DNA from 3 places in the Bacillus bruguierae genome. Region 1 is predicted to be linked to each of the others. Evidence: riboswitches for the same ligand, from Rfam matches in the RefSeq annotation. Region 1 holds a riboswitch; each other region holds the start of a gene.
What was found. A riboswitch is a leader RNA that binds a small molecule or an ion and turns the genes downstream of it on or off. The one in region 1 is predicted to bind S-adenosylmethionine.
Positions count from the first base shown of each region.

Region 2: linked by a shared signal. The riboswitch ahead of WAZ07_RS06715 (bifunctional O-acetylhomoserine aminocarboxypropyltransferase/cysteine synthase) and the one ahead of metK (methionine adenosyltransferase) in region 1 are both predicted to bind S-adenosylmethionine.
Region 3: linked by a shared signal. The riboswitch ahead of WAZ07_RS14610 (hypothetical protein) and the one ahead of metK (methionine adenosyltransferase) in region 1 are both predicted to bind S-adenosylmethionine.

Region 1 covers NZ_JBAWSX010000012.1:131,151-136,356, forward strand. Annotated here, with positions in the region: gene WAZ07_RS18755 (hypothetical protein) at 109-330, opposite strand; gene WAZ07_RS18760 (ATP synthase subunit I) at 710-1,081, shown strand; gene pckA (phosphoenolpyruvate carboxykinase (ATP)) at 1,234-2,820, opposite strand; SAM riboswitch class I at 3,039-3,161, shown strand; gene metK (methionine adenosyltransferase) at 3,326-4,525, shown strand; gene WAZ07_RS18775 (thioesterase II family protein) at 5,041-5,206, shown strand, end outside.
Region 2 covers NZ_JBAWSX010000003.1:5,934-11,139, forward strand. Annotated here, with positions in the region: gene pdxK (pyridoxine/pyridoxal/pyridoxamine kinase) at 1-406, opposite strand, end outside; gene WAZ07_RS06705 (chloride channel protein) at 576-1,823, opposite strand; gene WAZ07_RS06710 (hotdog family protein) at 2,548-2,919, opposite strand; SAM riboswitch class I at 3,108-3,211, shown strand; gene WAZ07_RS06715 (bifunctional O-acetylhomoserine aminocarboxypropyltransferase/cysteine synthase) at 3,304-4,596, shown strand; gene metA (homoserine O-acetyltransferase MetA) at 4,580-5,206, shown strand, end outside.
Region 3 covers NZ_JBAWSX010000008.1:79,846-85,051, reverse strand. Annotated here, with positions in the region: gene WAZ07_RS14630 (ECF transporter S component) at 1-300, shown strand, start outside; gene WAZ07_RS14625 (VOC family protein) at 634-1,098, shown strand; gene WAZ07_RS14620 (YwiC-like family protein) at 1,245-1,967, shown strand; gene WAZ07_RS14615 (hypothetical protein) at 2,033-2,224, opposite strand; SAM riboswitch class I at 2,374-2,472, shown strand; gene WAZ07_RS14610 (hypothetical protein) at 2,573-2,824, shown strand; gene WAZ07_RS14605 (hypothetical protein) at 3,134-3,271, shown strand; gene WAZ07_RS14600 (group-specific protein) at 3,268-3,636, shown strand; gene WAZ07_RS14595 (serine hydrolase domain-containing protein) at 3,676-4,938, opposite strand; gene WAZ07_RS14590 (MFS transporter) at 5,033-5,206, opposite strand, start outside.

The DNA of each region.
Region 1 (5,206 bases):
GAAGATAGGTGGGAGTAGTTCAATGGTCCTATGGTTTGTAAAGTCAGAGAAACAGTAACTTATAAAATAAATTATATCAAAATAAGAAAGCAGATCTACTCTGCTTTCTTATTTTTTGATTTTCGGTAATAAAATTAGATACAAAATAGCTATAACAAATGGAATCCAGTTAAGAAAAGGGAAGCGGAAATAAGTGACGAGAATCATACCGGTGAGAAGAACGCTGAGGACGGCATAGAAAACACTATGCTTAGGTGTGTACCAATATAATGTTAAGCCGACGAGAGCCGGGATAACGAAATGAATAAGAGCGATGAGAAAGAAGAGCAATGGAAGTCCCTCCTTTATTGTGTACTTACTATATCATATCCATATTTTGTTAGATTGATATCGTATTTTGCAAGAATCATAAAAAAATGTTTACAAAAACGACACAATTCGTCATGCTGCTCGCAAAAGAAATCTTATATAATGTTATTTCGCGCAAATATTTTAATAATGTAAACACTATGTGAATAGTAAAAACTGTTTTGATTATCCAATATATAAATCACTGCTATGGAGAAGTAATTTGCTTTTGTATTGCACGTGGCAGGAAAAGGACCTGACCGCTTCTATGCATGGCCAATCACTCTCGCCTACCTAAAAAAGTGTTTTTTCAATTTGGATGAAGTTTGATATAGAGATTTTGCAGTAGAGGAGTCACAACATGATTAGCATGTCGTTACAAACATTTAAAGTACAAACTTATTATATTTTAGCACTTATGCTGTTAGGATGGGCATTTACTCCTTTTTCTCCGCATTTTTTAGGAATTGGTCTTGGTTTTCTGGTGAGCACATATTGTGTTTGGATTTTAGGACGCCGCATTGAAAAAATTGGAGAGAGTATAGTGAAAAAAAGTAAATCACCAACTCTTGGTATGATAAACAGATTTGCAGCAGCGATACTTGGTGCTATTATTATGTACGAAATTGAGCATCATATGGTAATGTGGGCATTTGCTGTCGGGATTATGGGCGGATATATATTAATCGTTATTAATTTAGCATATTATAGTATGAAAGATACGAAGAAATAGGGAAGAGGCTTGCGAGATTACTCGTAAGCCTCTTTTTATATGTAAGTATGTGCAATGACAAGAAAACGTGGGCTTTGTCGGTGAGTACTTGTTTTCTTGCAATAACAACATACTTATTCACATGATTTAGGATATTTCACAGTAAAGTCAGGTTAAGCGATTGGACCGCCAAGGTTTACAATTGTTTCAGAAACAGTATTAAATTTCTTGAAGTTTTCTTTGAACTTATTTGCAAGTTCAGTTGCTTTTACTTTGTAAGCTTCTTTATCAGCCCACGTTTGTTCTGGCATTAATACTTCATCAGGTACACCAGGAACATGAAGTGGTACTTCAAGGCCAAAGATATCATGTTTTACTGTTTCAGTGTTATCAAGCTCGCCGTTTAATGCAGCTTGCACCATTGCGCGTGTATGACCTAAGTTCATACGTTTTCCAACGCCGTATTCGCCGCCAGTCCAGCCAGTGTTCACTAAGAATACTTTTGCATCATGTTTCTCAATTTTTTCACCAAGCATTTCTGCATAGCGAGATGCATCAAGCGGTAAGAACGGAGAACCGAAGCATGTTGAGAATGTTGCTTGTGGTGAAGTAATACCGCGCTCAGTTCCTGCTAGTTTACTAGTGTAACCGCTTAAGAAATGATACATAGCTTGCTCTTTCGTTAATTTACTGATTGGAGGCAATACGCCAAATGCATCAGCAGTTAAGAAAATAATTGTATTTGGATGACCTGCAACGCTAGGTAATACGATGTTATCAATTGCATCAATTGGATAAGCTGCACGTGTATTTTCTGTTAATGCAGTGTCATCGTAATTTGCAATGCGTGTCTGATCATTAATCATAACGTTTTCTAAAACAGAGCCGAATTTAATCGCGTCAAAGATTTGTGGCTCTTTCTCGCGAGATAAGTTCACACATTTCGCATAGCAACCGCCTTCGATATTAAATACACCGTTATCAGACCAGCCGTGCTCGTCATCACCAATTAATTTGCGGTGCGGATCAGCAGATAATGTTGTTTTCCCTGTTCCAGATAAACCGAAGAATAAAGCAACATCGCCTTCTTCACCTACGTTTGCAGAGCAGTGCATAGATAAAATATCTTGCTCTGGAAGTAAGTAGTTCATAATAGAGAAGATTGATTTTTTCATTTCGCCAGCGTATTCGGTACCCCCGATTAACACGATACGCTTTTCAAAAGAAACAATAATAAACGTTTCTGAATTCGTGCCGTCGACTTCTGGATCTGCTTTGAAGTTTGGTGCAGATACAATTGTGAACTGTGCATCATGACTTTTTAATTCTTCTTCAGTTGGACGAATGAATAATTGATGCGCAAATAAGTTATGCCAAGCGTATTCATTAATAACTTGAAGAGGAAGACGGGAGTTGCGGTCTGCTCCTGCAAATCCTTTGAATACGAATAGTTCTTCTTTATCTTTTAAGTATTCTAGCACTTTTGCATATAATTTATTAAAATGCTCTTCAGAAATTGGTTGGTTTACAGATCCCCAAGCAATTTTATCCGTAACAGATGCTTCGTCTACAATAAATTTATCTTTCGGAGAACGTCCTGTATATTTTCCTGTTGAAACAGAAACAGCGCCAGTAGAAGTTAATCGACCTTCTTTTCTCATTAATACCTTTTCCGTTAATTGCGGAACGCTCAATTGAACCTGTGCATTGCTTCCGTTCAATAGTTCATGTAATCCAATTTGGACATTCGCAGTACTCATATTTATATACCATCCTTTATTTGATTTATGAATATTCATCGTAATCCCCACTAAAAGTATAACACAATCATATAAATAATGTATACTATTTATTTATTTTTGTTTGTGTTATTATCTTATTTTTTCCATAAATTTCTGTGGTTAAAAACTTATAGGAATATGTGTATATGGATTGACAAATGAAAGTCATTTCTTTAGTATAGTTGAGGACGGATACTCTCTTATCCCGAGCTGGCGGAGGGACAGGCCCGATGAAGCCCGGCAACCTCACTTGCATGCAAGGCAAGCAAGTGAATAGGTGCTTAAACCTGTGCGAGGCTAATGGTCTCGAACGATAAGAGCGAAGGGCAAAAAGCAGTATGCAAGTAGCAAATAAAACCTTTCCTCTATAAGGAAAGGTTTTTCTTTTGCACTTGTATGGGAAAATACATGAATGTCGCAGTTTGTGGCAAATTAAGGATGAGTTCCGTACAATATATACAATTACTGTAGGGAGGTTTACCACATGACAAAAAAACGTCATCTGTTCACATCTGAATCTGTAACTGAAGGACATCCAGATAAAATTTGTGACCAAATTTCTGATTCTATTTTAGATGCAATCTTAGCAAAAGATGCAAACGCACGTGTAGCTTGTGAAACAACAGTAACAACTGGTTTAGTATTGGTAGCGGGAGAGATTACAACTTCTACTTATGTAGATATTCCAAAAATCGTTCGCGAAACAATTCAAGGAATCGGTTATACTCGTGCAAAATACGGATTCGATGCAGAAACTTGTGCAGTTTTAACATCTATCGATGAACAATCTGCTGACATCGCAATGGGTGTTGACCAAGCGTTAGAAGCACGCGAAGGTCAAATGACTGACGAAGAGATTGAAGCAATCGGTGCTGGCGACCAAGGTTTAATGTTTGGTTTTGCATGTAATGAAACAAAAGAATTAATGCCACTTCCAATCTCACTAGCTCACAAATTAGCTCGTCGTTTAACGGAAGTTCGTAAGGATGATACATTACCATACTTACGTCCAGACGGTAAAACACAAGTAACAGTTGAGTATGATGAAAATGGTAAACCAGTTCGCGTCGATACAATCGTAATTTCTACGCAACATCATCCAGAAATTGCTTGGGAACAAATCGATCGCAACTTAAAAGAGTTCGTAATTAAACCAGTTGTACCAGCTGAATTAATCGATGAAGAAACAAAATTCTTCATTAATCCAACTGGCCGCTTCGTTATCGGTGGACCACAAGGGGATGCTGGCTTAACAGGTCGTAAAATTATCGTAGATACTTACGGCGGATATGCTCGTCACGGCGGCGGTGCATTCTCTGGTAAGGATGCAACAAAAGTTGACCGCTCTGCAGCATACGCAGCTCGTTACGTTGCGAAAAACATCGTAGCAGCAGGACTTGCTGACAAAGCAGAAGTACAACTTGCATATGCAATCGGCGTAGCACAACCAGTATCTATCTCTGTTGATACATTCGGCACAGGTAAAGTATCTGAAGAAGTACTAGTAGAACTAGTTCGCAACAACTTCGATCTTCGCCCAGCTGGTATCATCAAAATGTTAGACTTACGTCGCCCAATTTACAAACAAACAGCAGCTTACGGCCACTTCGGACGTACTGATGTAGATCTTTCATGGGAACGTACAGACAAAGCTGAAACTTTAAAAGAACAAGCTGGTCTATAATATAGGAAGAAAAAAGCTTTGCGCGTGTGCGCAAAGCTTTTTTTATTTTTGGAAATACATTAAGTTCTCTTTATAAGCTGTGTTCAAACAATGATGTATATTCTTATAGAGAATAATTGCTTATTTTAAAAATATGCAAGGCTGTTTGACTATGTTAGATGGTGTTGTTTCACAAAAAAATGCAAGAAATGACTTGATTTAGCGGTCGAATCTTGAAACAATACTCGATTTTTAATGTTGATTTTTTAGTAACTTATGAAATAAATGTTTCTGTAGTTACCCGATTTTAAGTTAATTAGTAAGCTTAAAGCTTGTATAGTTACATGGACACAATTTAGCTAAAGCTTTATAATCTTCTTTAAGAAAGAGCATGTATTTATATATGGACTGTAGGTGATAAATATAATTACGTTTTTAAAGTAGTGAGTGGCGAATGAAAGAAGGAACTTTTATTGTTTAAATAACGTATAAGCTAAATAATTATCTTTATAAATGACAAACTGAAGGAGGCCAAATTGATGAAAATTTTAAAACGATTAGATAGTGATATGAATGATTTACACCTAATTTGTTTTCCATTTGCTGGAGGATATTCTGCCTCATTTCGTCCACTGCATAAATACTTGCGAGGTACTTGTACAATGCACGTAGTAGAGCCGCCTGGACATGGTACAAACACGA
Region 2 (5,206 bases), on a different contig from region 1:
AAGCTTTTGGAACGAGTTTGTCACGTAAGCAGTCATTTGTTTCTGGATGAAGTGCTTCATCTGCGCCCTTGCATACCATAACTGGGTCTACTACTACGTTTTGTAGATTATGTTTCTCAATTGTTTCAGCAACAAGTTCAATAATTTCAACAGAGCCAAGCATACCTGTTTTTAATGCATCAACGCCAACGCCTTCAATTGTTGTTTCTAATTGTGGTTTTAATGTAGACGCAGGAATTGGGAACACGTTATGTGCCCAACCGTTATGCGGGTCCATTGTTACGATTGTTGTAAGAGCTGTCATACCGTATACACCAAGCTCTTGGAATGTTTTTAAGTCTGCTTGCATACCAGCGCCGCCGCTCGTATCCGATCCAGCAATTGTAAGTGCTTTATTTAATGACATTGTGAAAGCCCCCTCGGGTGATAGAATGAAAACTACATTTTTAATTATTATATCAATGTTATGAGGAAGTACAAAGCGAAAAAAGAAAGTAGTTAAATATGTTTTAATTAACAAAACAAGCAGTACCAACGCTTTTATAGCGGTAGTACTGCTTGTTTATTTTCTTACTTTATTTTTGTTCCATCTCCTCTTGTTTATTCCCATTATGATTAGGAAGTGGAAAAAGATTACCAATCATTGCAGCTCCAATCATTGGTAACAATAAATTAATTGGGAAGAACATAAGTAATAATAATGTAATAGCGATTGGTTTTCGTACTGCATAGCTTGAAATGGCTGTTGTCACAATAGCTACAGAAGCAACTGGGTCTAACGGTATGACAGTAGCCACAGCATATCCAATACTTGCACCAGCGAATATAATCGGAAAAATATGTCCACCACGCCAACCTGTACTTAAACAGACTGCCGTTACACATAATTTTAAAACTCCTGAAAGAAGCAGCATCCAAAATGATAATGCTGTCCATTCATGGACTAAGTCTTTTAATTGATGTTCTCCTGAAAACATTGTGTAGGGTAGTAAAGTTCCGGCAATCCCTAAAAGAATGCCACCTATAATTCCCAATGTGACTTTATATTCTTGAAAAGGATGAACGATTTTTTCAAATATATATTCTATCTTGAAATAAAAATAGCCTACACCAGCTCCTATACAAATCAGAGGTAAAAAGGCAATCCATTCCTGAAGTGAAAAAGACCCTTTCCCAAAATCAACAATAAAAGATCCTCGATTATCAAACTTACTAAGTAATAAATAAACAGAAAAACCAGCAAAAGTAGTAGCGAGATATACAATAGTTTTTTTTCCTTTGGAAATTTCGTCAATTGGTTTATTCTCATTTTCACTCGGAGCTAAATAACCGAATAATGGCGCATTAAAAATAACACTTAAAGTAGCACCAATTCCAATTTCAGTTAATCCCTTCATTCCTTTTAAAGCGAAATGAAAACGATCTCCAACCCACGTACAAAGTCCACCGATAATTCCAACAAGTGCTGCTTCCGGTCCTAAGCTTGCACCAAATATTAAAACAATAATAGCTGTTAACGTAGATTTATGTACAAAACTATACTCAATTCTACCTGTTTTTTTATATTCGCCCATTACTTCTGGCATTAAACGCGGGTATGTACCGAAGTATTTTTGTGACAGTCCGACAAGAACACCGCCAATCATTGTTACACAAATTGTATAATAAGGTGGTAATGAAAATTCTTTGGGTAAATATCCCCAAATAAAGTGAATTCCAGCATTTGTGGTAACTAAAAATAACCAGACTGTAGCACCAACTATAGAACCTAGAAACATACCGTACATGATAAGTAAAGAATGCATGCCTCTTCTAATAGTCATTTTTATGCCTCCTTTATGTTACATTCTTGTTATGAAAAATTTAGAGATTCTGATACGAGAATAATTATGCTTATATATGTTATGACAGCTCTTTTTTACATTTTTGTAAAAAGACTTACTGAAGAGTAATTTATATAAAAGATAGAGAATTACCTATAGTGTTTAATATTAAAGGATTTATATGAATTTTATTTGAAATTCATATGAAAAATGTGCAGCAACATAGTTATTAAGTTAAGTTTTTAATCCCCATAAAGAAAAAATATCACTTTATAATAAGTGATGTGGCAACATTTGTATAAGTAGCGTTGTGAAAAATAGCATTTTCAAGGTTACCTTAATGAATTAAATATAACTCTTTCATTTTACATAGTAAGTAAGGTTTTTTAAATGTATTTTTGGTCTTTAAATAGAACATTTCCTGTATTTTTTCAAATTTATCCCGCTATTTGTGGGCAGTAAGACCCCCACCTCAAGATTCAGAGAGAAGGCATTGTCTAGTTCCAGTGGCTAGAATGTTCGGTGGCTTCGCTTCTTCCTACGAGGTAAAATACACATCTACGTCAGAAGCTCCATCCCCCTCACATTCTGGACGAGCCGATTCTACTTTTCTAAAGAAGATAGGTGGGGAAGTCAAAAGCCTGATTGGGCGTTTTTTTATCAGTAAGGAATGAAAAATCCCCCACTTCAAGAGGCATTGGCCGATAAGTGGGGGTAGTTCAAATTATTGACGAATAATTCCTTGGAAGGATCCTTCCAATACTTTTTTACCATTTTGATTAAAGCATTCTGCCTTTGAAACAGCAATTATTCGATCTGCTTGTTTTTCATGATGAATAAGTGTGACTTCACATCGAACAGTATCTCCGGTAAAGACTGGGCGTAAGAAAGTAAGCTCCACATCTCTTGCAATAAAATTTAAATCGCCGCCAATTTTTGTAGGTAATGTTGCAACGAGTAATCCTTGTACCATTACGCGTCCATGTTCATCTGGAACAACATGATGTTCACCAGCATCACCAGAAATTTTACTAAATAGCTCTACATCCTCTCTCGTAAATGATTTTTCAAAAGTTAAAATTTCTCCGACTTTCATGTATCTATCGCCTCCTATTGGTTTATGAATGAGTTATCATTCATACTTTTAATTTTACAGAATATTCTTTATTTGGTAAAGTTCAGCGGTAGAGGGAATAAAACAGTTAATGAAATACTTTGGAAATATTCAGAAAAATATATTGACATGAGGAAATAGTTTCTATAAAATCATCGGTAATTGCATAAGTCTTATCAAGAATAGGTGGAGGGAACGGGCCCTATGAAACCTTGGCAACAGCCGTAAATCGGAATTGTGCCAAATCCTGCAGGTATTTCCTGAAAGATAAGAAAGGCTACATGGCGAGCGTTTATCTAAGCTGCTTCTTTCTTATTTAGGAAAGAAGCAGTTTTTTATTTTATATAAAAGAAAGGAGTTTGGGAAATGGGAGAATCATGGGGAAAAGGAACGATTTGCGTGCAAGGTGGCTATACGCCGAAAAATGGTGAACCGCGTGTTTTGCCGCTTTATCAAAGTACAACGTATAAATATGACACTTCTGATGATTTAGCAGCTCTCTTTAATTTGGAGGCAGAAGGATATATTTATACGCGTATTGGCAACCCGACACTTGCGGCATTTGAGCAGAAGTTGACAGAGTTAGAGGGCGGTGTTGGTGCGGTTGCAACCGCATCAGGGCAAGCTGCGATTATGCTAGCGGTATTAAATATTTGTAACAGCGGCGATCATTTGCTCTGCTCATCAACAGTATATGGCGGTACATTTAATTTATTTGCAGTTAGTCTTAAGAAGCTTGGGATTGAGGTTACGTTCTTTAATCCAAACCTATCTGCTGATAAAATTGTTGCCCTCGCAAATGAGAAAACAAAGCTTGTGTATGCGGAATCGCTTGGAAATCCTGCGATGAATGTACTGAATTTTAAAGAGTTTTCTGATGCGGCAAAAGAGCTTGGAATACCGTTTATTGTGGATAATACGTTAGCGACACCGTATTTATGTCATGCATTTGAACATGGTGCAAACATTGTTGTTCATTCTACAACGAAATATATTGATGGTCATGCAAGCTCACTTGGCGGCATTGTCATTGATGGGGGAAATTTCGATTGGAGTAAATTTCCTGAATTTGTTGAACCAGATCCGAGCTATCATGGTGTGAACTATGTGAAAAAGTTCGGGCAAGCAGCATACATTGTGAAAGCTCGTGTACAGTTATTAAGAGACTATGGAAATTGTATGAGCCCATTCAATGCGTACATGAGCAATATTGGCTTAGAAACGTTGCATCTTCGTATGGAGCGACATAGTCAAAATGCATTAGCTGTTGCACAGTGGTTATCGCAGCATGAGCGCGTTGATTGGGTCAATTATCCTGGACTTCAAAATAATGAAAATTATGCATTGGCGCAAAAATATTTACCGAAAGGTGCGAGTGGTGTTTTGACATTTGGAGTAAAAGGAGGTCTTGAATCTGCTAAACAGTTTATTAAAGATGTGAAGCTTGCCACATTGGTGACGCATGTTGCAGATGTAAGAACTTGTGTCATTCACCCTGCAAGCACAACGCATCGTCAGCTTACAGAAGAGCAGCAGCGTTTAGCAGGTGTAACGCCTGATTTAATTCGATTATCGGTTGGTATTGAAGATGCGGCGGATATTATTGCTGATTTAAAAGCAGCACTTTCTGGAGGAAAACAGTATGCCGATCATCATTGATAAAGATTTACCAGCTCGTAAAGTATTACAAAATGAAAATATTTTTGTGATGACGAAAGAGCGAGCAGAAACGCAAGATATTCGTGCCTTGAAGATTGCTATTTTAAATTTAATGCCAACAAAACAAGAAACAGAAACGCATTTGCTTCGTTTAATTGGAAATACACCGCTTCAACTCGATGTCCATTTACTTCATATGGGGTCCCATACATCAAGAAATGTAACTCAGGAGCATTTAACAAGCTTTTATAAGACATTTCATGATATTGAAGGAGAAAAATTTGACGGGCTCATCATTACGGGTGCTCCGGTTGAAACACTTACTTTCGAAGAGGTAGATTATTGGGAAGAACTGAAGAAAATTATGGCTTATTCGAAGACACATGTTACATCAACGCTTCATATTTGCTGGGGGGCACAAGCTGGATTGTATTATCACTACGGCGTTCCGAAATATTTGCTAGAGCAAAAGATGTTTGGGGTATTTGAGCATGAAGTGCAGCAGGAGCATGTGAAATTATTACGCGGTTTTGATGAAAGCTTTTTTGCACCGCATTCTCGTTATACAGAAGTCCGTGCATCTGATATTCAAAAAGTAGAGGAGCTTGAT
Region 3 (5,206 bases), on a different contig from region 1:
TGGGGTATGATGGGATTTTTTGCAGGACTATTGCGGCATACGTGGATGATGAAAACATTATGGGGTAGAGTTCTCTTTGGCTTTATCGCAGGATTTGCGTTTAACTGGATTATGAATGTATGGTTCCTTATTGGCTTTTTGAAGGAATTAACATGGGATACTTTTATAAAAGCATACATTACAAGCTTTTACTTTGATCTTGCCCATGCACTTTCTAATGTCCTGTTTCTTTGGATGTTTAGTACATCTTGGCTTAAAATATTGACACGCTTTAAGAAGAAGTATGGCATATTAGAATAAGGATATACCATACACGCTTTCTTACGTAAATAGTGAATAAGTTCTTTTGGTAAGGCATACATATATACAGTAGGATCGCGACTTACATATTCGTTTGCCTTTTGAGACACTTCTTACATCTTGTAGGAGGTGTCTTTTTTATTTAGAAACTTACAATCTTTCATACTATGGTATGGCGTTGATAGATAAAAGTAGATACTACAGAGGGATGTTGGAAAGATTATATTTTTATATACTGATAGCGACAAAGTGAAATGAATTAGTACAGAGGGAAAAGTCTTCCTAATCATCGTTATATTGTACCGCATTATTACTAAAAAGGGGATGAAAAACATGATAAGGAATATATATGAAACACATTTACAGGTAAGTGATTTAGAAAGGGCAATTGATTTTTACAAAAATAAACTAGGATTAAAGCTAGCAAGAAAATCAATTGAAAGGAAAGTAGCCTTTTTTTGGATAGGAGAGGATAGACACCAAATGCTAGGGTTATGGGAAAAGTCAAAAGATGCTTCTATTCAGCTTAAACATTTTGCTTTTGGAGTAGACTTAGAGTTTTTAAAGTGTTCTAAAATTTGGCTAGAAGAAAGAGGATTAGAGGTAATTGGAAGCCAAGAAAAAGGGAATGAAGAGCCTATTGTCCAAAGTTGGATGCCAGCAGCAAGTGTGTATTTTCTCGATTGTGATGGGAACAAGCTGGAATTCATTTCTCTATTATTTGATGAACCAAACGAGCTTGGGTATGTACCTTATTTAAGTGAATGGGAGAAGGAGTTAGAGAATAAAAAGATTTAAGAAAAATTTTTACGATGTAAAAGGATTACAGTGTGTTGTTGTAACTGGAATTGTTCAATTATAGACACATTTTCATAAAAAGTCGAAGAATGAAATTATATATAATGAATATTGAAAATCATTTTCGATTTTGAGGTGTTTATATGATAAAACCAGTAATTCCGAAGCAACATGGTGCATGGGCGATGCTTCTAATTCCGTTTTTGCTGAGTGCTTTCATTGGCAAAGCAACATGGCAACACATACCACTTTTTTTAGCATGGTTATTTGTCTATTTAGCAACATATCCCTTTCTAATGTATATGAAACAAAGGCGACAAAAGCGCTATTTACACTGGGCGCTCATATATTTTAGTCTTGCTATTTTGTTCGGTGTAATTTCCCTTACATACGAGTGGAGAATTCTCTTTTTTGCAATATATATGATTCCATTATTTTTTATAAACATTTATTTTGCTCGTCAAAAGAATGAACGAGCATTACTGAATGACGTTAGTGCTATTATCGTTTTTTGTATTGGTGGCATGATCAGTTATTATTTCACAATGAAAACAATTGATGAAACAGCATGGCTGATTGCACTTGTTTCATTTTTATACTTTATGGGAAGTACGTTCTATGTGAAAACGATGATTCGAGAAAAGAAAAATCCAATATATCGGTGGATTTCATGGGGATATCATTTAGTACTTGTAGTTGGTACGTTCATTGTGTCTCCTTGGTTTGTCATTGCGTTTATTCCAAGTTGCATTCGTGCGATTGTGTTGTATGGTAAAAAAGTAACTATTTTAAAGGTTGGTGTGTGGGAAATCGTCAATTCAGTTTATTTTTTCATTGCTACTACAGTATTATTTCAATTAAAGGGCTGATAGTAAGTTCATGAGTTAAAAAGTAAGCATGATTCATACGTGCTTACTTTTTTGGTGTAGATTTTTTATTCCTGAGCCAAAACTTCCGCTGTACTATCACATTGTTGCAGTGCATGTTGAACAGCTTGCAAAGATTGTTCAATCCGTTGACGATTATCTGATTTCTCTACTGTTTGTAAGGCATTTTGTAAACAGTTCTTTGCTTCGTGTAAAGCTTGACAAGAATCTTGAACGTGACCGCGTGCATTTTTTTGCATGAGTGCACACCTCCTTTGGGCGTATACATTTGTAGTATGAGCAAAACGAAAGAAAATATCATAGCATTCTAAAAAATAAATCCTGATTATTCTTATAAGAATTGACTTTTTGAATTACACTCATTATAGTAAGAGATAAAGTGAATATTTTCTTATCCAGAGAGGTGGAGGGACTGGCCCGATGAAACCCAGCAACCGCGATGCAGGTGCTAATTCCAGCAGAACAGTTTTGTTCTGAAAGATAAGAAGGAAGAGATATGATCTACTTCTTCTTATCGAAGAGGTTTTTTTATTGTAAAAAAACCGATAATGAAAGATGGGCAACGAGAAGAAAGGAGTAGGTGGACTATGACGCTTGAAAAATATATTACACTACGTAATGCAATTTATAAATATATGGAAGAAAAGGAAGAGCCGATTACATTATTGGATATTCAACAACATATCGCTACTGAACATAAAGGGAAATTTGCGAAGAAGATGCTGCAGCAATTTTACTTACTACGACTGCTAGATGAGTTAAAGTTGGATGGGAAAATTACTTTAGCAGAGCCATACAAATATATAGATGATAAAGGTATTTACTACACGGTAAAATAATATAGAGGGAGTTATTCTCCCTTTTTTATAGTAATATTTGTTTGAAAATTACTTTTATTTGATAAGTGTTATGTAGTTAAAAAGACTGTGCTATGCAGTCTTTTTAAAAGGAAATGGTGCTGAGTGTGTAGTGTTCAAAAATTAAATGTGCCCCGAAAGATGGGCGTTCTCGGCTAACAAATAAAAAAGACACCATCGCCGAATAGGTGTCTGTTGCTTTGTAAAAGGGGCTTGCCCTTCGACATGTATTAGAATAGCATGTGAGTATAGAAAAAGTCAAAAGGGAATTAAAGGAAGGTGTTGTTTACAATGAACATATTAATTGTATATGCACATCCAAAGCCTTATAGTTTCAACGGTGCAATTTTGAAACAAGTGAAAAATAGTAAACGAGAAAAAAGAGAGAAATGGCTGCAAAAGATATATAAAAAGGTAATAAGATTATGAAAAATAGGGAACTGATCTACAAAATTGCGAATGTATGTAAAAGAGATGATGATTTGTTTTGTTCTTATCTTGATTGTTTATTTGGTATAAAGGAGAATAGCAAGCAATTTTCTAAAGTCAAACAAGAAGTTCGAGAAGAGTATCTTATAAGAGGTATTTGTAAGAGAGAGGTAGACATTTTAGTAGAACAAAGTGAACAAGTTGCAGATTTGCATATACCTAAGTTGCTCCGATGGGAATTTTTACAGGAAAATGTTCATTATATAGAAGAGATCTGTTCAATGGTATTTCAGTTAAAACCTTTATGTTTTTCAGAAGAACAATGGAAATATGTAATTTCAATTATAGAGAAAGAGCTGTCATGAGACAGCTCTTTTCGTAACAAAAACTTTGAAAATTTTAACTTAATTAGAGGGCTCTTTCTGTAAGTGATTCGCGATTTGTAAATACATATTTCCATATGCGGAGTGTATTTCTCCATTATGATTAGCATTGGAAGAAAAATGAACGATAACCATATGTGCAGTTGGATCGATATATAATCTTTGTCCATAACTGCCAAATACTTCGAATGCTTCGTGCTCGTTATGGGAGATCCACCATTGATTATGGTAAGAATATCCCTCACCATCACCAACTGGGAGTTCGTATTTTTGTATATGCTTAATTTCTTCAATAATAGAAGAAGAAATAATTTGTTTCCCGTCATATACGCCATTGTCTATAATCATCTTCCCGAATCTTGCCATGTCTCGAGCGGTGGTATTTAATCCTGCACTTGCCTGTTCCACTCCTGTTTCGTCAACAACGTAATAAGCATTTTCTTCTGCGCCAATCGGCGACCAAATACGTTCGCTTATTAGATCTGCGAGTGATTTTCCTGTTACAGTACGAATAATCCATGCGAGTGTTTCAGCAGAACCATTATTATATGAAAATGTTTCTCCTGGAGCAGCGGTTTCATTTGCTTCTAGCAACATGTCATAAATTGTTACCGGTCCATCATAGTTTTTACTGCGAGGAAGAATGTTGCTTGCTAAATATAATTGTGCATCTTGATTTTCTAATCCAGCTTGTTTGAAACCATGAGTTGGATATTCTACTGAAACTTGCATATCTAATAGTTGTTGAATTGTTGCTATTCCAAATGGTGTTCCTTTTAATTCTTTTACATAAGTTTCTGCAGTTGCGTTAGGTTGTAGCTTTCCTTCTTCAATGAGGGTATTAACGAGCAACCCTGTAAATACTTTTGCTACCGATGCCATACCGTGTGGTTCGTTTTCTTTATATCCATGAAAGTACCGTTCGTACACAAGCTTTCCATCATGCAAAACAATGAAAGCATCTGTTTTATGTTTTTCTAATAGTTGCTGAACCGTTGTATTATGGTCATTTTCATCTGTAATTTGTAGATTATCTAGATTTTGCAAATTAGCCCGGATTGATGATATGTAATTTGGATTTTTAGCGACAATCTTTGTTAAAGTAAATTCGCGCATATGTGAATATGACCAGCGAAGATACGGATCTTGTAACCAGTTGTTTTTCGTTGCTGTTTGTCTTGAAGAAAAACTTTTATTTGGATTGAATAATGTAAATCCCATACCAGTCAATATACATACAAAAATTAAAATGATTAAAATAAGCGAGGATTTTTTAAATCTCATAATAAGCCTCCTTCTCATTTTATTATAAGAGATAAGCTTATAAAGAAGCAAAAAAAAGGAGAGTAAACGTAGAAGTTTACTCTCTCTTATAGTATTAAGCAGATAATTTTTCTTGTGTTGTTTGCTTTTGGAACTTTTGTTTATGTCCATGAAGAAAATAGTAAATCAGTAATGTAAATGCAACGATAATCGAAGAAATAAAATACATATGATGATAACTTGAATGTGCTGCGATAATTCCTAGTACGAAAGAGCCAATACCAATCCC